DNA from 3 places in the Thalassotalea ponticola genome. Region 2 is predicted to be linked to each of the others. Evidence: predicted binding sites of a transcription regulator. Region 2 holds the regulator's gene; each other region holds the start of a gene.
What was found. The regulator MetJ, encoded in region 2, represses methionine synthesis genes. The targets are predictions, from matches to a motif close to TAGACGTCTAGACGTCTA.
Positions count from the first base shown of each region.

Region 1: the regulator MetJ is predicted to act here: its motif matches at 2,102-2,119, upstream of ACAY30_RS07935 (cystathionine beta-lyase).
Region 3: the regulator MetJ is predicted to act here: its motif matches at 2,557-2,574, upstream of metK (methionine adenosyltransferase).

Region 1 covers NZ_CP166871.1:1,847,515-1,855,493, forward strand. Annotated here, with positions in the region: gene nhaA (Na+/H+ antiporter NhaA) at 1-628, opposite strand, end outside; gene ACAY30_RS07935 (cystathionine beta-lyase) at 845-2,023, opposite strand; gene ACAY30_RS07940 (DNA polymerase II) at 2,157-4,550, opposite strand; gene dinG (ATP-dependent DNA helicase DinG) at 4,632-6,728, shown strand; gene ACAY30_RS07950 (sulfite exporter TauE/SafE family protein) at 6,774-7,580, opposite strand; gene queE (7-carboxy-7-deazaguanine synthase QueE) at 7,650-7,979, opposite strand, start outside.
Region 2 covers NZ_CP166871.1:3,180,042-3,188,020, forward strand. Annotated here, with positions in the region: gene argE (acetylornithine deacetylase) at 1-118, shown strand, start outside; gene metF (methylenetetrahydrofolate reductase) at 138-1,019, opposite strand; gene metB (cystathionine gamma-synthase) at 1,065-2,219, opposite strand; gene metJ (met regulon transcriptional regulator MetJ) at 2,413-2,739, shown strand; gene ACAY30_RS14025 (malic enzyme-like NAD(P)-binding protein) at 2,808-4,055, opposite strand; gene ACAY30_RS14030 (hypothetical protein) at 4,246-4,830, shown strand; gene ACAY30_RS14035 (adenylosuccinate synthase) at 4,943-6,241, opposite strand; gene ACAY30_RS14040 (DUF2065 domain-containing protein) at 6,386-6,541, opposite strand; gene hflC (protease modulator HflC) at 6,711-7,595, opposite strand; gene hflK (FtsH protease activity modulator HflK) at 7,598-7,979, opposite strand, start outside.
Region 3 covers NZ_CP166871.1:2,807,036-2,815,014, reverse strand. Annotated here, with positions in the region: gene ACAY30_RS12275 (YggS family pyridoxal phosphate-dependent enzyme) at 1-237, opposite strand, end outside; gene ACAY30_RS12270 (type IV pilus twitching motility protein PilT) at 277-1,320, shown strand; gene ACAY30_RS12265 (PilT/PilU family type 4a pilus ATPase) at 1,330-2,445, shown strand; gene metK (methionine adenosyltransferase) at 2,711-3,901, shown strand; gene rsmE (16S rRNA (uracil(1498)-N(3))-methyltransferase) at 4,080-4,808, shown strand; gene gshB (glutathione synthase) at 4,832-5,788, shown strand; gene ACAY30_RS12245 (YqgE/AlgH family protein) at 5,953-6,507, shown strand; gene slyD (peptidylprolyl isomerase) at 6,645-7,127, opposite strand; gene ygfZ (tRNA-modifying protein YgfZ) at 7,152-7,979, opposite strand, start outside.

The DNA of each region.
Region 1 (7,979 bases), 1.3 Mb from region 2:
GGCTTCGCGCCTCTACTTTGCGATGATTCATCCACCAAAGTATCGGAATACACGATGCGACAACAACCAAGGATGCAAATGAAATATTGTCGGTGTAAAAACAGGCGATAATAATAATGGCGCCAATATCGTCGAAAATAGCCAGTGACGTTAAGAAGATTTTCACCGTTGCAGGTACTCGAGAGCCCAACAACATTAACACGCCTAGCGCAAACGCGATATCGGTCGCTGCAGGAATTGCCCACCCTTTTGCGTATTCTGGATTGTCATAGTTAAAGTACGCATAAACTAACGCAGGGATGAGCATACCACCAATAGCGCCGATCCCCGGTAAAACGATATTTTTCGGGTCTTTGAGTTCGCCTTCGCGCAGTTCGCGCTTCAGTTCAAGACCTACGAGAAAGAAGAACACCGCCATTAAACCATCGTTAATCCAAAGCAACAGTGGTTTAGCAACCTCTAGTGGTCCGACTTTAACGGCAACGGGTGTGCTCAAGAACAAATCATAGTAGACCGATAATGACGTATTGGCAAAAATCATCGCGAGTACCGCAGCCATCATTAAGATAATGCCGCCTGATGATTCCAGTTTAAAAAAGCCTACAATAAAATTAGGTTCAGTTTTCATATAACTCCTGTCGAATAACTACCGAATATAACGCGACGCCTGTAGTTAGAAATAAGAATAGCGTTAACAATACGCATCGTCCCTGCACTTCGATTTGCGCGAAACTCACATATCATCTATTTATTCATCGCGTCCTCTAAGATATACATTTACCCATTGAACTTGCAAGTAAAACCGTATCTCGAGCGTCCTGTTGTGACAATATTTAACCAATCATTACTGCTGTTCGTTGTAACGAGCTAAGCCCGCTTGCAAGTCAGCGATTAAATCGTCGACATCTTCTAAACCTATGTGCAAGCGCACCAATGGGCCTTGATATGGCCAATGGGTAACGGTGCGTTGTGATGCCACGTTGCGATTGGCGAGAATAAGACTTTCGAATCCGCCCCATGAAAAGCCCATTTTAAAATGCACCATGGAGTCGAGCATCGCTGTTAATGCTCGTGGACTAGACGGCTTTAAGATAAATGAAAACAAGCCATTACCGCCTAAAAAATCGCGTTTGAAGAACTCGTGACCGGGACACGACTCTAACGCAGGATGCAAAACAGCTTCCACTTCTGGCCGCTCTGCTAACCAACGAGCGACAGTCAGTGATGAGCGTTGATGCTGCTTAAGGCGCACGCCAATGGTGCGCAAACCGCGCAATGCTAAATAACTATCATCTGGCGACGCACACTGTCCCAACAGGTAGGAATTTTCGCGCAGTGTTGGCCAACAACGAGCATTAGCCGTGGCGGTCCCTAGCATACAATCTGAATGTCCGGCGACGTATTTGGTTGCCGCTTGCACTGAAACATCAACGCCATAGGTAAATGGCTGAAAGTGAATTGGCGATGCCCAAGTATTGTCTAAAACGATCACCACATCGCTATTTTTTTGACGCGCTGAATGACAAATACCCGGTACATCTTGTACTTCCATGGTTAAACTACCGGGAGACTCTAAAAATATCACCGACGTATTATCCCGCATTAATGCCTCGATACCTGAGCCTATCATCGGATCGTAGTAGGTAACTGAAACGCCCATGCGCGACAAAGTCTTATCACAAAAGTCACGCGTTGGCTCATACACAGTATCCACCACCAATACGTGGTCGCCCGCTTTGACAAACGACAACATAGCACTGGTTATCGCTGCCGTGCCACAAGGATAAACATAACACCCTTTTGCACCTTCTAGTTCGCTCATCGCATCGGCAAAGGCAAATGTCGTCGGTGTTCCTCGACGACCGTAAAAAGGCACTTGATTGGCGCGATTCGCCGCGGCGTGCTGCATCTCGCTTACCGAGTCAAAAAGTACCGTTGAAGCGCGCACAACCGGAGGATTGACCACACCATTCGTCCATTTCGCGCTTCGCCCTGCACGCACTATTTTGGTATCTTTTTTCATAGAGCCCTCGTTTATTGTTCTAACACACCTCGCCTAGCCAACACGCCCGTAAAAATGGGTAACCAGCTACTGAGTAAATAGAAATCTAGCCATCTAAATAGTTATACCTAATTACCTGTAAAAAGGCACGCTTTTAAAACAACTGTAATTGATCATCGATGATTTTATTAAAATTTTTACCAATAAACGGTAATATGCCATCGGCGACAGCCGCTAACTGACGCTCGATATAAACAGGGTAATCGATGTCACTGCGCAGATATTCTACCGCTTGGGGCCCCTCTTTGGTGTACGCGTATTCAATCCAACTTTTGTGCTGATAACGAAGTGGTTTACCCCGTCGTTCATTTTGTAAATCTGCATCGCGAGCTGCCTTTACGTGCGGTGGCACATTCTTTTGATAGAGACTTAATTGTTGACGAATTCGCTTGCGAAAAATAAGTTTATCGTCAAATTCACCTCGCAAAGTGCGTTCCACTATGTCGCGAATATAAGCGTCGACCGGTTCGCCTTTAAACACCTTTAAATATAACGAGCGCTGAAATTCTTTGGCAAGTTCCGTCCAGTCGGTACGCACACTCTCTAAGCCTTTAAAAATAAGCCGTTCACTTGTACCGCGTCCCACTAAGCCTGCATAGCGCTTTTTAGTACCGATATCTTGTCCGCGCACAGTGGGCATTAAAAACGTGTGAAAATGAGTTTCAAATTCAATTTCCAACGCTGATTCAATGGCAAATTTCTGCTGTAAATACTCTGCCATATTGGCATTGACCAAGGTGACCATTTGTTGCCCTATCTGCTGACTTTGCTGATCGCTCTTGTCCTCGCCAATACTGACAAAGATTGAATCGGTATCGCCGTAAATCACCTGATAACCTTGGTTTTCAATCCACTGTTTGGTTAAATTTAACAGCTGATGGGAACGTTTGGTAATCGCCCCGGATAAACGCGGATCAAAAAAACGACACCCTGTTGAGCCCAATACCCCGTAAAAGCTGTTCATAATAATTTTGATCGCTTGTGATAACGGGGCATTTTTCTGCGCTTTTGCTTTATCCCGCTCGCGCCACAGGCGCTCGATAATAGTAGGTAAAAAGTGTTTTTTCCTAGAAAACCACGCGCCGTCAAAGCCCTCAATCACCTCGTCATCAAGGTTTTGTAAGTGGTCTTTGATGCCCTCAACCATGCCCATAGGATCTATTTTAAAGGTTCGAATAATACTGGGGTACAGGCTCTTAAAATCGAGTACTAACACGTTTTTGTACAGCCCAGGAACGGAGTCCATAACAAAACCGCCGGGCGAAACCAAATCGCGTTCCCCATCACCCATATTAGGAGCAATGTATCCAGCGCGATGCAATTTAGGTAAGTATAAGTTGGTAAATGCAGCAACACTGCCACCAATGCGATCTAGTTCCAAACCGGTTAACTGACTGCGCAACACCGCGTAGTTGAGTAATTGGGTTTTCTCAAAAATCAGCCAGACTAAACGACAATCTTCTAAATTGTACTCGGCTAATGCCTGCTTGTGGTAAAGAAACTTTCGGGTGATTTCCGCCCCGCGGTTGTCAACATCGTCGATGGCCTTACCAATACCGAGTAATTCTTGAGCCACATTTTCTAACGCAAAACTGGTAAAGCTGTACGTTGCCGAGCGCAACATATCAATGCCATCGATCACAACGCGCCCAGCAATATCAATAAAGTGTTGTTCATTGGCAAGGCGATTGGCTCGCCAACTTGGCGGACTGGCATCGCGTCCAATAGAAAACTTAATATTGTTTAAATCATAGCGTTTTTGCAGTAATTTAAAGTCAAAATTAATGACGTTCCAGCCGATTAATATATCGGGGTTGAGCTCATTAATCAGGTCAATAAAACGCATTAATAAGTCGTATTCATCCTCGACCCATTCGATGTAACTCTCGGCATTGGGCTCGGGCTCACCGATCATTAACACTCGCTTGATAGCCTGTTGGCTGTTGTCTTGTGCGTACGCACCAATTGAATAGAGCTCGCCGTCAAATGAACATTCAATATCGATTGAAAGCATTGTCAACGCCGGCGAATACGCTGAACGTCTGAGTTTCGCTTGTTTTACTTGCTCAAAACCATGCGCATTAGAACGCTGACCGATAAACTCGGCAGCTCCGTTAATAAAGCGTTCACTGAGATAGCGATCCTCTGGCCGAATATCGTCCTCATAGCACTTTATCATCGCCTGTTTGAGGATATCTCTGGCGCGGTAAAACGCCGATAACGAGCTGAAGTAAAAACCGACGACAGCATCTTGCTCAAAGGTTCGCAGCTCGAGCGGTTTGCTTAAAAATGATATATGCGCTTGTTTTAAATGACGAACAGCTTCATCAGCGCTGTTTGCTTCAACAAAAAAAATGGCTTTTTCATCATCAATGATAAGCTTGGCCGGACCCTCGTTGGTTTGCAGCCAATAAATTAACTGTAGCTTATTCGCGACATCGCGACTTTGGCGTGTTAAAACAAAACCTTTTTTTATTGAATCGACCATTATTTAGGTGTAATTGCAGACAAACCTGTTAATATATACAGCAGTATATTAAAGACCCGTGCCAATGGAAACCGTTATTTTATGCTAGGTGACAAAACCAAGGAGTCAATTCGCTCCGCTTATAAGCGAATTGGTGAAAGCCTCGAAAACTTTAGTCCGCGCAAAGAGCAAGCGTATTTAATTGCTGAAATCGCTAAAACGATTGCCGGCGAATACGATCGAAATACTCGGCACATAGTCATTGAAGCAGGTACTGGTACGGGCAAATCGCTGGCCTATTGCTTGGGCAGTATTCCCATTGCCCTAAAACGCAAAAAGAAAGTCATCATTTCAACGGCTACCGTGGCATTACAAGAGCAGCTAGTAAACAAAGATTTGCCATTCTTATTGCGACACTCTGGTCTTGCCTTCGAATTTTGTTTGGTAAAAGGTAGACAGCGCTACGTTTGCGCCCAACGCTTAGCCTTGGCTAATCACACTCACAGTGACAGTGACAGTGACATAGAGCAAGTTGCACTGTTTGAGCGCAAACCGACAAAACACGATACGCAATTACTCAAACGCATGCACAAAGCATTAGTTGATGGCAAATGGCAAGGTGACCGCGATTCGTGGCCAACTCCAATAGCCAACGATATTTGGCAATATATTCAAAGCGATAAACACAGCTGTTTACGTCATCTCGATGAACACGCACAGTGTCCATTTCATCGCGCGCGAGATTATATGGACAACGCCAATGTCTTGGTGGTCAATCACAGTCTATTACTAGCAGACCTAGAACTCGGTGGTGGAAAGATTCTCACCGAGCCCGAAGATACCATTTACATCATCGACGAAGCGCACCATTTACCTGATATTACCCGCGATCACGCCAGTGCGATGGCCACTGTTAAGGGTGCCGTTGAGTGGTTACAACGCCTAGCTCCAACAGCAGATAGAATCAACAAGCTAGCAACGACAGACCGGACGATTTCGCCGGCGTTAAAAGTAGCCGACCTAAGTGAAGAAATCATCACTGAACTGCGCCGGGTTAATGAATATTTTGACGCCAACCAAAATGTGTTTTTTGGCGAAGACAAGCAATACCGATTTGAAAATGGCGTGGTAAGCGATGAACTGCGTCATTTTGGTGAAGACATCGCCAATGCCAGTAAAAAGTGCTTTTCTGAATTAAACAAACTCTACAATACCCTGCTCGAGGAAGTTAAAGACGGCAATGTTCAAATGTACAAGGCCGAACCGTTACTTGCCGAAGCAGGCTTTGAAATTCAACGCGTAGAAAACCTCGAAAAGATATGGTCAATGTATGCCAAACAAGACAGCGAAAAAGCCGCACCTCTGGCGCGTTGGATTGAAAAAACAACAGGTAAGCGCGACGACTACTTAGTCAGCGCCTCCCCTATTGATGTCGGCTTTATGTTGCAAGATAACCTATGGGATAAATGCGATGCTGCGGTGTTGTGCTCAGCGACGCTTTGTGCGTTAAATTCATTCGATCACTTTCGCCGCCAAGTGGGCTTAGGTAACGATGACGGGACACAATATAAAAAGCTCAATTCACCGTTTGATTATCAACAAAACGCGGTGTTAACGATACCCAAAATGCAACACGAGCCCAATGTCAGTGAACCGTTTACTCTAGAGTTGATTAGCAAACTGCCATCACTACTTCGAGAAAACCAAGCAAATCTCGTACTCTTTTCTTCGTATTGGCAAATGGAGGCGGTCGCCAACGCGTTGCGCGAAAAACCCCAGTACAAAACCATTCAAGTACAAGGCGAGCAATCAAGGCAGGCCATACTCAATCTGCACAAAGAGCGCTGTGACCAAGGTAAAACAAGTATCATTTTCGGCAGTCAAAGTTTCAGCGAAGGTTTAGATTTACCGGGAAAATACTTAACTAATTTAATCATTACCAAATTGCCGTTCTCCGTGCCAACCTCACCAGTTGACCAAGCACATGCCGAATATATAAAGCACAAAGGGGGCAACCCATTCATGCTTCTTAGCGTGCCTGATGCGTCAAAAAAATTGGTTCAATCGTGTGGTCGTTTACTTCGCAATGAAAAAGATACCGGAATGATCACCATTTTAGATCGACGCTTAGTGAGCAAACGCTACGGCAAAGACCTGTTGGACTCGTTACCACCGTATCGCCTAAACATCGAGTATTAACCGTTAATTCGACAGAGTATTTGGATGTGATTACGCATTAAACACTTATGCCGAGCCAATCACTGTGCGGATCATATTCAGTGAAATAAACACAACAAAAACGGCAAATAACTTCTTTAATACCGTGACCGACAAGGTGTGTGCGAGTTTGACCCCAACAGGTGCGCTAAAAAAACTAGTCACTGCTATCAATGCCACCGCCGGCCAATAAACAAAGCCGGTGGTATACATCATATCGTTGCTTGCTAGGCCATTGATAACGTACCCTAAGGTGCCCGCTAACGCTATCGGGAAGCCACAGGCCGCCGACGTGCCTATAGCTTGGGTAATCGGTATGTTGCGAGCGCTCAAATAGGGCACCGTCAGTGTACCACCGCCAATAGAGACTAAAGCCGAAATTGCGCCAATCCCAGAGCCCACCAAGGTCAGTGTTGCGGGAGAGCCTACGTTTGCTCCTGCTTTGGCTGGCTTATTGATAAACAAGCCCATCGCGACATAACTCATAAACACGGCAAAAAATATCGCTAAATACAGCGATGGAATTTGTGCCGCGATAAACGTCGCGGCAAATGTTCCAACTAAAATTCCAGGTACCATATAGCCCACAATCGGCCAACGCACGGAGCCTCGTCGATGATGAGCCCAAAATGACGATAACGACGTGAGAATAATGCACGCCATTGAGGTACCCAAAGCAAGGTGTACCACCTTGTTTGATGGCAATTCCATCGCCATGAACACCGCGGTCAGAGCAGGCACCAACAGCGCGCCCCCACCAATACCAAGTAATCCCGAAAGGACGCCAACAACAGCGCCTAGCAATAGCAGAAGCAATAAAAAGTCAATCGTCACACTCGGTCCTTATGATTATTATTATGATCGATATCTTGTGCGCTAACCGGTACCTACATGCCTTTACGGTTATTCTATGCCAATGTACTTGTGTACTTGTACCGATAGTCGCCAATTGTTAGCAATACATGTCTCTATTGCTAATTTGGTAGCTCGCTCCTTTTGGCTAATCGGTTGCAAATACACAGGGGTGTCGGTTACTTTACATTGGCTCAGTAAAGCTTTGAGTTCGTCAACGTGTTGCTCTGTGGCAACCGGATGTTTTATCTCATTGGCGCGTTGCATCGCCGTTGATAACACCTTGTAACCACCGCGCATATTCACTTTCGGTGATACCGTCACCCAACAATCTGCCGTCGTCAGAATTTCAAAGGTACCCGAGGTTTCAATTTGAGTCGA
Region 2 (7,979 bases):
CTTGGGGCCGGGCTCAATTGACCAAGCCCATCAAGCAAATGAATACCTACACGTTGATCAAGTTGAACCGACCTTGGCGTTATTACACCGGCTAATTACTCATTATTGCTGCGCGTGAGCGCACTTATCATGTTGCGTTAAGGTCTAACGCCGAGAGTGTGACAAATTGCATAGGTTAACTCTGAGCGATTCAAGGTATAAAAATGAAAGTCATTTACCCCCTCACTGCACAAAATTTTAACCTGCTCCATCGCAATATTTGCCCCCACTAAGTTGCGCGTGGTTGGGTCGTCATCTAAGCCCTCATAAAGCTGCCCCATCCAGTCTGGGACACTCACATTGGTAAGTGCTGCAAATCGCTTCAACGTGGCAAAATTTGAAACGGGTAATATGCCGGGCACAATATCGACATCAATACCTACCGCAACGCAGCGATCGCGAAAGCGCAAAAACGCGTCCATATCAAAAAAGAACTGGCTAATTGCTCGCGTAGCTCCCGCATCAACCTTGCGCTTCAAATTAACCAAATCAAATTGTGCATTAGGTGATTCTGGATGCGTCTCTGGATAAGCGGCGACCGAAATCTCAAAGTCAGCCACCTGCTTTAACAAGCTAACTAGGTCATTGGCAAACATCGATGGTTTACTCTGGCCGTCAGGTAAATCACCGCGCAATGCAACGATATGACGAACGCCACTGTGCCAATAATCCTTGGCAATATCGATGAGTTGCTCGGTCGATGCATCGATACAGGTTAAATGGGGTGCCGCTTGTAGGTCAGTCTGAGCTTGAATGCGTTTGATAACTGAGTGAGTGCGATCTCGGGTGCCACTTCCCGCGCCGTAGGTAACCGAGACAAAACTCGGATTTAACGGCGCCAGTCGTTCTACCGATTGCCATAATGTCTGTTCCATTGCGGCGCTATTTGGCGGAAAGAACTCAAATGACACGTTTAAATCGCGATCTAAATCGCGAACGGTGCGGTTTAATAATTCTAGCTGTCGAGCTTTCGCATTCATAACACACTCCTGCTGTTATTGATCGAGTTCTATAAGTCAAAGCTGTTAAGTCAAAGCGTCTAACGCCTGTTTGAGATCAGCGACGATATCAAGTGCCGACTCAATCCCCACTGATAAGCGCAGTAACGACGGCGAAATTCCCGCTTGTTGTTGCGCTTTGGCATCCATGCCTGCGTGAGTCATCGTTGCTGGATGAGCAATAAGCGATTCCACCCCGCCTAGTGATTGAGCCAAGGTAATTAAGGTTAACGAGCTAACAAACTGACGCAGCTGCTGATCTTGTCCCGCCAGTTCAAAAGACACCATAGAGCCGTAGCCAATTTGTTGTTTACTCGCAATATCATGCCCTTGATGATCGCTAAGCCCCGGATAGTACACTTTCGCCACCTGTTTATGGGTGGTTAGCAACTGCAGTACCGCTTGGGTATTAGCACTGTGCTGCACAATGCGCAGCGGCAGCGTTTTTATACCGCGTAGGGTTTGATAAGCATCAAACGCACCGCCGGTAACACCGATGCAGTTTGCCCACCACGCTAGCTCTTCACCAAGCGCTCGATGTTTGCAAATGAGAGCGCCACCAACGACATCCGAGTGGCCGTTGATAAACTTGGTGGTTGAGTGAATAACAATATCTGCACCGTGCTCTAACGGTCTTTGTAGCTCTGGCGATAAAAACGTATTGTCGACAGCAACAACGGCATCAACACAACGTGCCAACTCACAAATTTGGGCGATATCAACAATGCGCAGCAATGGATTACTTGGCGTTTCAACAAGTATCACCTTGGGCTTTTTACGCAATGCCAAACGCACTGCGTCAAGGTCGGTTTGATCGACGATATCAACGATAAACTGGCCGCGTTTGGCCAAATGGGTGAATAACCGGTAACTACCACCATAACAATCGTGGGGGATCAAGATTCGATCGCCACTGTGCAATAGTTGACACAACAGTAAAATCGCAGCCATACCGGTATTGGTAACGATTGCATGTCGCCCACCTTCGAGATCGGCTAAGACACTGGCGAGTGTATAGGTAGTCGGATTTGCTGTGCGCGCATAGTCAAACTGACGTTTTTGGTTAAAACCTTTGAGGCTATACGTCGTCGACATGTGTAGCGGTGCCACCACGGCACCGTAGTGCGCGTCGCGATTAATGCCCGCTTGAGCGGCAATGGTTGCACTTTGTCGCTTACTCATCGTCAGCCTCTCAAAATAGATGTTTAGACGTCTATAAATCTATAACTAAAAAATCATCCGGTCAAGAAAATATAGACATCTAAACGTCTTTGCTGTTGAATATTGACTAACATCGCATATTCAGTACAATTTGTAGAACAGTTATCAGCGCCAATATTGCCACTGATACATTGCAAAAATTAAGGGAACTCAAATGGCTGACTGGAACGGTGAATACATTAATCCATACGCACCACATGGTAAAAAAAGTGAGCAAGTGAAAAAAATCACGGTCTCCATACCGCTGCGCGTATTAAAAGTACTGACGGATGAAAGAACTCGCCGGCAAGTGAACAACTTGCGTCACGCAACCAATAGTGAATTATTGTGTGAGGCATTTTTACATGCCTTTACTGGGCAACCCCTGCCCAGCGATGAAGATCTGGCTAAAGACAACGAACATCAATTGCCAAAAAGTGTGCGCGAAGCGCTAGAGCAACAGGGCATTACCGATTTTTCCCCGTTTGAAGAAAACGACTAAAAAAAAAGTGCGTTATACGCACTTTTTTTATGTCTTGGCAAAATCTAGACCACACAGAGCTGCAGACCCTAGTCTATATTCATATAGTTAGTCGGCAGATCGATGCCCGCCACACCAGACTCGACAGCGGCTTTTGCCACGGCCAAGGCAACTTTTGGTAGTAAGCGAGGATCCATCGGTTTGGGAATAATGTATTGCTTGCCAAATTCTAATGTTGCGCAGCCACTGGCACGCAGCACAGAATCAGGAACGTCTAAGCGGGCAATTTGACGAATCGCCTCAACAGCGGCAACTTTCATCGCATCATTGATTTGTCGAGCTCGAACGTCTAGCGCCCCGCGAAAGATAAACGGAAAACACAACACGTTGTTGACCTGATTTGGGTAATCGGAACGGCCTGTGGCCATAATTAAATCATCTCGGGTAGCGTGCGCAAGTTCAGGTTTTATTTCAGGGTCGGGGTTAGAGCACGCGAATACAACCGGATTTTCAGCCATCAGTTTTAATTGCGGTGCAGATAACAAATTAGCACCCGACACTCCGACAAATACGTCGGCGCCATCGATGACGTCGTCTAGGGTACGCTTGTCGGTATTGTTGGCAAATAACTTTTTAAACTCATTTAAATCATCGCGACGAGTGTGGATGACTCCCTTGCGGTCAAGCATGTAGATGTTTTCGCGTTGCGCACCACAGGTGATCAGTAGCTCCATGCAAGCGATAGCGGCGGCGCCCGCTCCCATACAAACAATCTTGGCAGACTTGAGTTGCTTACCTTGAATGTCTAGCGCATTGAGCAAGGCGGCGGTAGTGACAATCGCGGTACCGTGTTGATCATCGTGAAAAACAGGGACTTTACAACGCTCTATTAGTGCTTTTTCGATGGCAAAACACTCAGGCGCTTTAATATCTTCAAGGTTGATCCCGCCAAAGGTATCGGCAATATTCGCTACCGTATTAATAAAGTCTTCTGTGGTGTTGTGTTTAACTTCGATATCAAACGAGTCGATATCGGCAAAGCGTTTAAACAACAGCGCCTTGCCTTCCATTACCGGTTTCGAGGCCAGAGGTCCTAAATTGCCGAGACCGAGAATAGCTGTGCCATTACTGATCACTGCGACAGTATTGCCTTTGTTGGTATAGCGATATACAGCATCGCTGTTGTCAGCTATTTCGCGCACTGGTTCAGCCACACCAGGGCTATACGCCAGAGACAAATCATCAACCGTATCTGCCGCCGTAGTCAGGGCGACACTGATTTTGCCGGGTTTCGGGTGAGCGTGGTAGTCGAGGGCTTTTTGACGAAGATCTGTCATTGATATATCCTTTGCTATTAAGCTATAGGTTGTTATGTGTATCGGGGATTGTAATTTTTCCGTATGTTACATGAAAACTTACCAAATAGTTATCAGAAACAGGTCGTACTTTATCGACCGAGCTAGGGTCTTACCAATATCCAACCGAGCGGTTAGGCTGAGTCAACACAACAATAACAGAGAATCTTTTATGATAGGTAAAGCACCGGTCTTATTTGCCGTTGCCATCGCGGTCAGTCTATGGCCATTGACAGGCAACGCCAACAGCCAAGCTCAACACCAGTTCTTTCAGTCGTTGACGCGATTGTGTGGTCAAGCGTTTTCAGGGCAAGTGATCACCGATTCAAGTGATAGTGAAAACTTTGCCAATAAGCAGCTAATTATGCATGTGCGACAATGCTCAGAGAACGCAATTGCAATTCCTTTTTATGTCGGTGACGATGCTTCTCGTACTTGGCTGATCACTAAAACCAATGATGGCTTGCAACTTAAGCACGATCATCGCCATAAAGATGGCACAGCTGATAAGTTGACCATGTACGGTGGTATCACTGAGGATGACGGTTGGCCACAATTACAAAGCTTTGTCGCCGATGATGACAGTAAGCAACTGTTTGTCGAAATGCAATTATTTGAATCAATAGATAATACTTGGCGAATCGCAATTTACCCTGAGCGCTTTAGTTATCAGTTAGTACGCTCTGGACGGGTGTTTCGAGTAGACTTTGATTTAACCAAACCAATTCCCCCACCTCCACCACCTTGGGGTCACTAATCGCCCTGCACCGCATCGCTGCGCATTGCGCAGAGCAAATAGGTTGTGAGAGAAAGACGAGAAGTGTGGAAACAAAAAAGCCGGCTAATGCCGGCTTTTTGTTTGAATCATTTTACTCGTCAAATGGATTGACTAAAATCATCGTTTCAACTCGGTCAGGACCCGTTGAAATAATATCAATCGGCACGCCGGTTACTTCCTCTAAGCGCTTGATATACGCTACCGCGTTGGCAGGAAGTTGGTCAAAAGACGTTGCGCCAACGGTTGACTCGTCCCAACCAGGCATAGTTTCGTATACCGGCGTAATGTTCTCATAACCTTCAGCGGCCATTGGTGGTACCGTCAGTACCTCACCATCTGCTGTTTTATAGCCAGTACAGATCTTTAACTCTTTTAATCCGTCAAGAACGTCAAGCTTGGTTAAACAGAAACCACTAATCGAGTTTACTTGTACTGCACGGTGCATAGCTACGGCATCGAACCAACCACAACGTCGCTCTCGACCTGTTGTTGCGCCAAATTCATGACCAACGGTACCCAAGTGATTACCGATTTCATCGTTTAATTCGGTTGGGAACGGACCTGAGCCTACGCGCGTTGTGTACGCTTTAGTGATACCAAGCACGTAATCAAGGTAGCGAGGACCAAAACCACAGCCTGTTGCTACACCGCCAACGGTGGTATTTGATGAAGTAACATAAGGATAGGTACCGTGATCGATATCAAGTAATGTGCCTTGTGCGCCTTCAAACATGATTGACTCGCCATTTTTGCGAGCTTGATCTAGCGTCTCGCTGACATCGTTCATCATCGCAATGATAGTCGGTGCGATAGCCATCACTTCTTGGTAAACGGTTTCAACGTCTAGAGCGTCTGCTTTGTAGTAGCTGGTTAGCACAAAGTTATGGTATTCCATAATCTCAGCTAATTTTGCTTTGAATGATTCAGCATCTAATAAATCGCCAACACGAAGACCGCGACGGGCAACTTTGTCTTCGTAAGCAGGACCGATACCGCGACCTGTGGTACCAATCTTCTTCGATCCACGAGCGTGTTCACGAGCATTGTCTAAGGCAATGTGGTACGGCATGATTAACGGACAGGCATCACTAATAAGCAAACGCTCGCGCACTGGAACGCCGCGCTCTTCTAGCATGCTAATTTCTTTCATTAACGCTGTTGGGCATAACACAACACCATTACCGATCAAGCATTTAACGTTTTCGCGTAAAATACCTGATGGAATTAAATGAAGTACGGTTTTTTCACCGTTTACGATTAGAGTATGACCCGCGTTGTGACCACCTTGATAACGAACAACGTATTTCGCTTTATCCGTTAACAAGTCTACAACTTTACCTTTACCTTCGTCACCCCACTGGGTGCCTAAAACAACGACGTTTTTGCCCATAATATATTTTGCAAATCACCAAAAAAATTGAGGTCGAATTCTAACAAATACATTATCCTAGATCATCTTTTTTGTGTGATTTTTTACCTTCAATTGTCAGCGAAAAGTGACGATAAATTAAGTTATCGCGACCAATAGATAAGACTAACCGTACAACCACAGCATAATGATAGCACCTAATCCTACCAATAGCAGACCAATTTGGCGGATTTGGCTGGTTGGCTCATTGGCCAGTTTTAACATAAAACTCTGCCAGCGATTTGGAAAGAGCAATGGCGCAAGTCCTTCAAAGATAAACATAAGTGCAACCGCGCTTAGTAAAATGTCATAGCTCATCGTGGGTATAGTCAACCGTGGTAAGTACAACCCTAAGCAACACAGTTACCGCGATTGACGGCAGGATGAATCGGCTTATTGGCTGTTGTGTTATTGATGAAAAAAAGCCCACAAACATGTGGGCTTATTTCGTTTACTGGTCTTTACTGTTGTCTTTGAGATAGTGGAAAAAGTCACTGTCTGGTTTGACAATCATGATGTCGCCCTTGTTGCTAAAGCTTTTTTCATACGCTTCTAAACTGCGCACAAAAGAATAGAACTCAGGATCTTTGTTAAATGAATCAGAGTATATCTTAGCTGCTAGCGCATCACCCTCACCTCGTACTTCAAACGCCGTTTTATTGGCATCCGCTATCATGATGGCGATTTTTTTGTTGATCGTCGCTTCAATTACCGCCGCTTTCTCACGACCTTTCGAGCGATGCTCTTTGGCAACAACTTCACGTTCTGCACGCATACGTTGGTAAATTGAATTACTAACTTCGCCAGGTAAGTTAATGCGCTTTACGCGGACATCGATAACTTCAATACCCAACTCCGCCTTTGACGACTCAGCGCTGACCATGGCTTCTTCCATTAGTGAATCGCGGTCACCCGATACGATTTGTTTAATGGTGCGCGAACCAAACTCCGTTCTCAAGCCGTTGTTTACCTTTTGCTTTAACAACACTTCGGCATTGTTAAAGTTACCACCACTGGTACGCACGTAGAACGTCGGGAAGTCAACAATACGCCATTTGACGTAGCTGTCTACTAACACGTCTTTTTTCTCAGCAGTAACGAAACGGTCTGCTTGATCATCAAGGGTTTGAATGCGCGCATCTAGCTTATTTACACGCTCGATAAGCGGTATTTTGAAGTGCAAGCCAGGTTCGTAAATCTTTACATCACCATTGCTGTCGCGTTTGATTTTAGAAAATTGAAAGACAATCGCTTTCTCTGCTTCGTTAACCACAAATACCGATGATACGGTCAATAAACCGAGTACAACTAGCACAATAAGTGAGAAATTCTTCATGATTAATTACCTCCTCGGTTAAAACGATCATTACGCGAAGAGTTTGAATTTACGCTCGAGTTTTGTCCTTGTGTCGGTACACGCGGAACGAGAGGAGCAGCTTCTCGTTTGAAGTTTTGCACCGCACCTGACGCTTGTTGTTGCATAATTTTGTCGAGTGGCAAGTACATCATGTTGTTACCGCCTTCAACATCAACCATAACTTTTGACGTGTTGGAGTAAATCTTTTCCATTGCGCTTAAGTACAAGCGTTGACGAGTTACCTCTGGTGCCGCTTGATATTCCGGTAGCAATTTATCAAATTTAGCCACATTACCTTGAGCCGCGAGTACCACTTGATCGCGATACGCTAGCGCTTCTTGTTCGATGCGTTTCGCCTCACCT
Region 3 (7,979 bases), 370 kb from region 2:
GATAAAGTGCCAGATGATATCAAATTCTGATAACGCTTTGGCTTTACTCGCAAGCTCTTGAACGTAGTTTTCACCAAATTGACGTTGGCCGGCAAGGTAGGCGGCGTTGATATCGTCAACGGGTTTGGTTTTACTTACTGCGAGTAATTGAACCGAGTTAGCCGTGCGCTGACTGTCGCAGCTTGCTTGCTCAATAGATGTTAAAACGTTAGCTAGGTTGTCAGCGATTGAACTCATAGTTTTTTATTCTGGATAACAATAATTAATAGGAATATTATGGATATTACCGAACTTTTAGCGTTTAGTGTGGAACACAACGCTTCCGATTTACACCTTTCTACTGGCATGCCACCGGCTATTCGCGTTGATGGTGACGTGCGCAAGATTAACATTCCGCCGTTAGAAGACAAAGAAGTCAATGGCTTGGTCTACGACATTATGACCGATCGCCAACGCAAAGAGTACGAAGAAAACTTGGAAGTGGATTTCTCGTTTGAAGTACCAAATCTTGCGCGTTTCAGGGTTAATGCGTTTAACCAAAACCGAGGTCCAGCAGCGGTATTTCGTACCATCCCTAGTAAAATACTATCACTGGACGAACTCGGTTGCCCAGATATTTTCCGCACTATCGCTGAAAACCCACGTGGCTTAGTACTGGTGACAGGCCCAACGGGTTCGGGTAAATCAACAACACTAGCGGCAATGGTTGATTACATCAACGAAACCAAGCGTCATCACATTCTTACCATTGAAGATCCGATAGAATTTGTGCACGACAACAAACAGTGTTTGATTAACCAGCGTGAAGTACATCGCGATACCTTGAGCTTTAACAATGCATTGCGCAGTGCACTTCGTGAAGACCCCGACGTTATTCTAGTTGGTGAGATGCGTGACCTTGAAACCATTCGCTTGGCGATGACTGCGGCAGAAACAGGTCACTTAGTATTTGGTACTTTGCACACCACGTCTGCACCAAAAACCATTGACCGTATTGTTGATGTATTCCCTGGTGAAGAAAAAGATATGGTGCGCTCGATGCTATCTGAGTCATTGCGCGCAGTTATCTCGCAAACACTGATTAAAAAGAATGGTGGCGGCCGTGTTGCGGCCCACGAGATCATGGTCGGTGTACCGGCGATTCGCAACTTGATTCGCGAAGATAAGATTGCCCAAATGTACTCAGCTATTCAAACCGGTATGTCACATGGTATGCAAACCATGGATCAGTGTTTACAAGGCTTGCTAAGTCGCGGTTTGATCACGCGTGAAGATGCGATGGCCAAAGCGGTAGATAAGAACCAATTTAAAGTGTACTAAGGTAAAGCCATGTATTTACATAAATTGTTAAGCGAAATGGTTGAACAGGGGGCGTCCGATTTATTCATCACCGTCAACCTATCACCAAGCGCTAAAATCAATGGCGAATTAACCGCCATTGATGACAAAGTGTTAACTTATGACGATGCCTTAGCACTTGTCCTCAGTTCGATGAGCGACAAGCAGCAACAGGAATTTGAGGTGACCAAGGAATGTAACTACGCCATTGCGGTAGACAACGTTGGTCGGTTCCGTATTTCTGCGTTTTGGCAACGCGAAATGCCGGGCATGGTAATACGTCGCATTGTTACCGATATCCCTGATGTTGATAAGCTAGGTTTACCGCAAGTGCTAAAAGACTTGGTGATGTCAAAGCGCGGCCTGGTGCTATTTGTCGGTGGTACGGGTACCGGTAAGTCAACATCGATGGCGTCGCTTATTGGTTACCGCAATCGCAATGCTCGCGGTCATATTTTAACCATTGAGGATCCGGTGGAATTCGTTCACGATCACGGTCGTTCAATGATTACTCAGCGCGAAGTGGGTATGGATACTGAGTCGTTTGATGCGGCGCTGAAAAGCTCGTTACGTCAAGCGCCCGATGTTATCTTGATTGGTGAAATTCGCTCGCAAGAAATTATGGAGCACGCATTGAGTTTCGCCGAAACTGGCCACTTGTGTATTGCCACGCTGCATGCCAACAACGCCAACCAAGCGATTGATCGGATTATGCATTTGGTACCGGCAGAGCAACACCAAAAACTACAATTTGATTTAGCGTTAAATTTACGCGGGATTGTCGCTCAACAATTGGTGCCAACTCGAGATGGCAACGGACGCCGTGCGGCCATCGAAATTTTGTTAAATTCACCGTACATCGCTGAATTGATTAAGAAAGGTGATGTTGGCGAAATTAAAGAAGTGATGTCGAAATCTCGTGAATTAGGCATGCAAACCTTTGACCAAGCGTTGTTTGATTTGTACGAGTCGGGTGACATCAGTTATACCGATGCCTTACATCACGCGGATTCGCCAAATGATCTGCGCTTGATGATTAAATTGCGCAGCAATGATCAAAGTGGCATGGGTGGCTTAAAAGGGGCAACCCTAGACGGGATTGAATAATCCACTAATAAGCCAAGTGAAAAAGCGCCTATGGGCGCTTTTTTTTATCTGTCCACAACCTGTGTTAGTACGCCACTGTTGCATTTTCTTTAAGCAAATAAATCTTATTTTTAGACGTCTAGACGTAAAAGTGTGGATTTCTAAATTCAAGCTGTGTAAAATTCCTCGTATTGTAAATTTATCGTCTATTATTTAGGCATTTATTAGTAACTGGTAGCAAGCGAAAAACGTTGCGATTGTTGCTGGTATAAGTGGAAGAGGCGTCATGGCTAAACATTATTTTACTTCTGAGTCAGTATCGGAAGGACATCCTGATAAAATTGCAGACCAAGTGTCTGATGCAGTGCTAGATGCAATTATCGCGCAAGATAAGCACGCTCGCGTAGCATGTGAAACAATGGTAAAAACCGGGGTAGCGATAATCTCGGGTGAGGTGACCACCGAAGCTTGGGTCGACTTGGAAAAGATCACGCGTAAGGTGATTACTGATATCGGTTACACCTCTTCAGATGTTGGTTTTGACGGCGAAACATGTGGCATTATGAACCTTATTGGGCAGCAATCACCAGAAATTGCTCAGGGTGTTGACCGCGCCAAGCCGGAAGAACAAGGTGCTGGTGACCAAGGTCTGATGTTTGGTTATGCAACCAATGAAACGCCTTCATTGATGCCGGCGCCGTTGTACTATTCACATCGCCTGGTTGAACGTCAAGCAGAAATGCGTAAATCTGGAGTGCTTCCGTGGTTGCGACCAGATGCCAAGTCACAAGTGACTTTTGTTTATGAAGGCGATAAGCCAGTAGCAATTGACGCGGTGGTTTTATCAACTCAACACAGTCCTGAGATCAGTCAAGAAGACTTACAAGATGCAGTGATGGAAAACATCATCAAGCACACCCTGCCGGCTGAGCTATTAACGGAAGACACCAAGTACTTTATCAACCCGACCGGACGTTTTGTTATCGGTGGTCCAGTTGGCGATTGTGGTTTAACGGGTCGTAAAATCATCGTTGATACCTACGGTGGCATGGCACGCCATGGCGGTGGCGCGTTCTCAGGAAAAGATCCATCAAAGGTTGACCGTAGTGCTGCTTACGCCGGTCGTTACGTAGCAAAGAATATCGTTGCTGCCGGACTTGCCGATCGCTGTGAAATACAAGTGTCGTATGCCATAGGTGTTGCCGAGCCGACCTCAATTGCGATTGAAACATTTGGCACAGGTAAAGTTGATGAGCAAACGCTGATCAAACTCGTTCGTGAACATTTTGACTTGCGTCCTTATGGGATCACTAAAATGCTCGATTTGTTACACCCGATGTATCAATTGACGGCAGCATACGGCCACTTCGGGCGCGAGCCATTTGAAATGACCGTTGGCGATGATACGTTTACCGCGTTCAGTTGGGAAAAAACCGACAAAGCCGACGCGCTTCGCCAGGCCGCTGGTTTAGATTAAACCACCGTAAAATCAGCTTGTACAAAGCCAGACTAAGCCTTGTTTTAGTCTGGCTTTTTTACGCATAATGTATTGGTGTCTGTGGGTTTGAACCCAGATTAAATGCCAGTTATGTCTTGTTTTTTTAACGCATCGACCCTATCTTGTAGGGCAGATAGCACAGCAGAGTAGCCGCGTCGTGAGTAATAATAGATTTTTTCAAGATAGCCCGTTGCAAGTGGGCCAGCAGGTGGTCTTAAGTGATGATGTGTTTGGTCATGTCGTCAGGGTATTGCGACTGCAAACTGGCGATAACATATCGCTGTTTAATGGCGATGGGTGTGATTACCAGGCAACGCTTAGCGAGGTAAGTAAAAAGCAGGCCAGTGCACTTATTGAAGGCGTTGAACAAATCGACAATGAATCGCCGCTGTCGATTCACTTAGGTCAAGGCATTTCTCGCGGTGACCGCATGGACTTTACTTTGCAAAAGTCGGTAGAGCTTGGCGTGAGTCAAATAACCCCGCTATTTACCGTACGCTGCGGCGTTAAGCTCAACAGCGAGCGCTTGGAAAAAAAGCGTCAGCAATGGCAAAAAATTGTCGTTAGTGCATGCGAGCAGAGTGGTCGTGCAACAGTACCAGAAGTCAAACCAGCAATGTCGTTAGAACAGTGGCTACAACAGCCCAATGACGATTTAAAGCTAAATTTACACCCCAAAGCGCAATATTCAATTTCGACGTTACCAATGCAAACATCGTCGGTTCGCTTATTGGTTGGTCCGGAAGGTGGACTGTCCGATGCGGAAATAGAACAAGCAGAACAAGCGGACTTTATACCGGTTTTACTCGGGCCTAGAGTATTGAGAACTGAGACTGCAGCGCTGTGTGCGATTACCGCATTGCAATGTAAATTTGGCGATTTATAACAATATACCGAGCAGGAACAATTATGACGTTAAAAGTAGGCGTGGTCATGGACCCGATAGAAAACATCAATGTGGCCAAAGATTCGTCGCTAGCGATGATGCTAGAAGCTCAAAGTCGAGGGCACGAATTGTATTACATGCAAATGGACGATTTATACCTGCTCGATGGACAAGCCAGAGCTAGTGCTTCGCGCGTTAGCGTATTTGACGATGCGTCTCATTGGTATGATATTGAAAACACATCGGATATTGCTTTAGCTGATTTGGATGTCATCTTGATGCGCAAAGATCCGCCATTTGACACTGAATATATCTACGCAACCTACATGTTAGAGCGCGCTGAAGAACAAGGTACGCTCATTGTTAACAAGCCGCAAAGTTTACGCGACTGTAATGAAAAGCTGTTTACTGCTTGGTTTTCTCAATACACCGCGACCACGCTAATTACTCGCAGTAGCGAGCGTATTCGCCAATTTCATCAGCAACACCAAGATGTCATCGTTAAACCACTAGATGGCATGGGTGGCGCGTCTATTTTTCGGATGAAAGCCGATTGCGCCAACGTTGGCGTGATCATTGAAACGCTAACCGCCCACGGCAGTCAGTACGCTATGGTACAAGAGTTTTTACCGCAAATCAGCGATGGCGATAAGCGTATTTTAATCGTCAACGGCGAGCCGATGCCATACTGTCTAGCGCGTATTCCGGCACAAGGGGAAACCCGTGGTAACCTCGCTGCTGGCGGCCGCGGTGAAGCTCGACCTTTGTCAGCTAGCGATAAAGTGATGGCTGAAACAATAGGCAAAGAATTAAAAAAACGCGGTTTGTATTTTGTTGGACTTGATGTGATCGGCGATAAAGTAACCGAAATCAATGTCACTAGCCCAACCTGTATTAGAGAGATTGAAAAAGCTTTTCCGATTAATATTAGCGGTAAGCTTTTTGATGCGATTGAACACGAGTTGGCAAAACGCAGCTAACGTGCTTTGAGAGGCCTGAGCTAAAGATTGTCTACCTTGCTTGAAAAATGCGCAGTTTGGCCCCATGTTTAATAGTAACAGAAACGAAATTGGCATTGAGAAGATGCGCGCTTTCGATACGCTGTAATCACTAATGGTTGACGATTGATAAAAAGGAGAGGGCCATGACTAGCTTCGAAAATCACCTGTTGATTGCCATGCCTAATATGCATGACCCTTACTTTCAAAAGACGGTAACCTACATTTGTGAGCACAATGAGCAAGGCGCGATGGGGCTTATTGTCAATGTCCCGGTGCGCATTACTCTCGGTGAATTGTTATCGCAGATCGATGCCCATCAAGGAGACAGTTATCGGTTATCGCAGAGGGTGCTGGCAGGTGGGCCTGTTTCACCAGATAGGGGGTTTGTACTGCACAATAATCAAGGCGAGTGGAGTAGCTCTATGGCTCTGAACTCAGAGATTATGATCACCACCTCTCGAGATATTTTAGAGGCATTGGGTACCGATAAAGCGCCAGAACAGTTTCTAGTCACCTTGGGCTATGCAGGCTGGGGACCGGGTCAGTTAGAGCAAGAAATTAAGGATAACTCATGGTTGGTTGCCCAAGCCGATAGAGATATCTTATTCGATACCCCCGTTGACTTGCGCTGGCAAAAAGCGACTCAAAAATTGGGTATTGATTTGGGCCATTTGTCGACAGACATTGGCCATGCATAATGTTTGCTGTGAGCTAAGTTGACTTAGTAAGTGCAGTACTTTACGACGCCACACTGCATTCGTTGCTTGTGGCGTTGTAGGGTGTACGTTGCAAGGCTTAGATAACTAAGCCAAGCCAATATAGCTTTGTTTGTGCGCTAGTGCTCACAACCGCCTTCGCCATGAACGTGACCGTGAGCGAGTTCTTCGCTAGTCGCATCGCGCACCTCAATGATTTCTACGTCAAATTTTAAATCGATACCTGCAAGCGGATGGTTGCCATCAACCGTAATTTGGTCATCTTCCATACCGATAACGATCACGGTTTGCTCACCTTGATCCGTTTGCGCGCGCAGTTGCATACCGACATCTAAATCGTCAATACCGGCAAAAAGGGCTTTGGGTACGGTTTGTACCAAACCATCGTGGCGTTGACCATAGGCATCATCTGCGGCGATATCAACAACAAAGGTGTCGCCTTGTTGTTTGTCTTGTAACGCATCTTCTAGACCAGGAATGAGAAAGCCAGTACCGTGAATGAAGGCCAGTGGTTGGCTATCGTACGAACTATCGATTAGGTTTTCCTCTTTGTCCATAACCGCGTAGTGCATGATAACCACTTTGTCGTTTGCTATTTTCATATTGTATTCCATGATTGAATGCCGTTAATCGGCAAGTGAATAAGGTAGAGGCAGCAGCGTTAAGGTAACCTGCGGTTGCTGTTTCAATCTCAGTAAAGAGTTTTGATCACAGTCTTTTGCAAGTACCGCTTGCAGGTAAAGCTCTCCGCTATCGGCTTGATAGGAGCAGATAATTGCCCCAGCGCGACGCCAACTGTCGCCAACTTGAATTTCTAAGGTGGCATCATCAACGATGTCTAAGCGGCTATCGCTACGCCCCTGTAACGCAAATAGGGCGCGTTTGTTTTTGCCAAGGTACTTCATTCGGGCAACGGTTTCTTGGCCCATGTAGCAACCTTTTGAAAAGCTGATGCCGTTGACCAGTTGTAGATTAACCATCTGGGGTACGTATTCACCTACCGCTGTTGGGTTTAAGTGTACAAAACCCGATTGAATTTCTATCGCTGTCCACAAGCTACTGTCATACATAGGCAGCTCACAGCACTGTTGTAATTGCGTTATTTGCTCATTAGTCGCGATAATCAAATATCTATCGACACTACCTGCTATGTATATCAGGCAAGCGTTGTCGAGTTCGATAACCGGGTTAAACGAGTCAGGTACTTTGTTGAATTGCTGCTGTAAAAATTCAACACCGCCATCGCCACCAACGGCTAAAAAGCCTAAATCTGTGCTTTTGCTGATCTCTACTTTGGCAAATACGCCATATTTCTGCAATTGACTCAACGAACTTGCGAGACTGCCTTTGCTTTGAATTAACAAACATTGATCTTTATAACGCAGTAAACGAAACGCTGAAAACAATTTGCCCTTGGCATCGCAATGGCCACCTACAAGTAGCTTTTTCTCGGT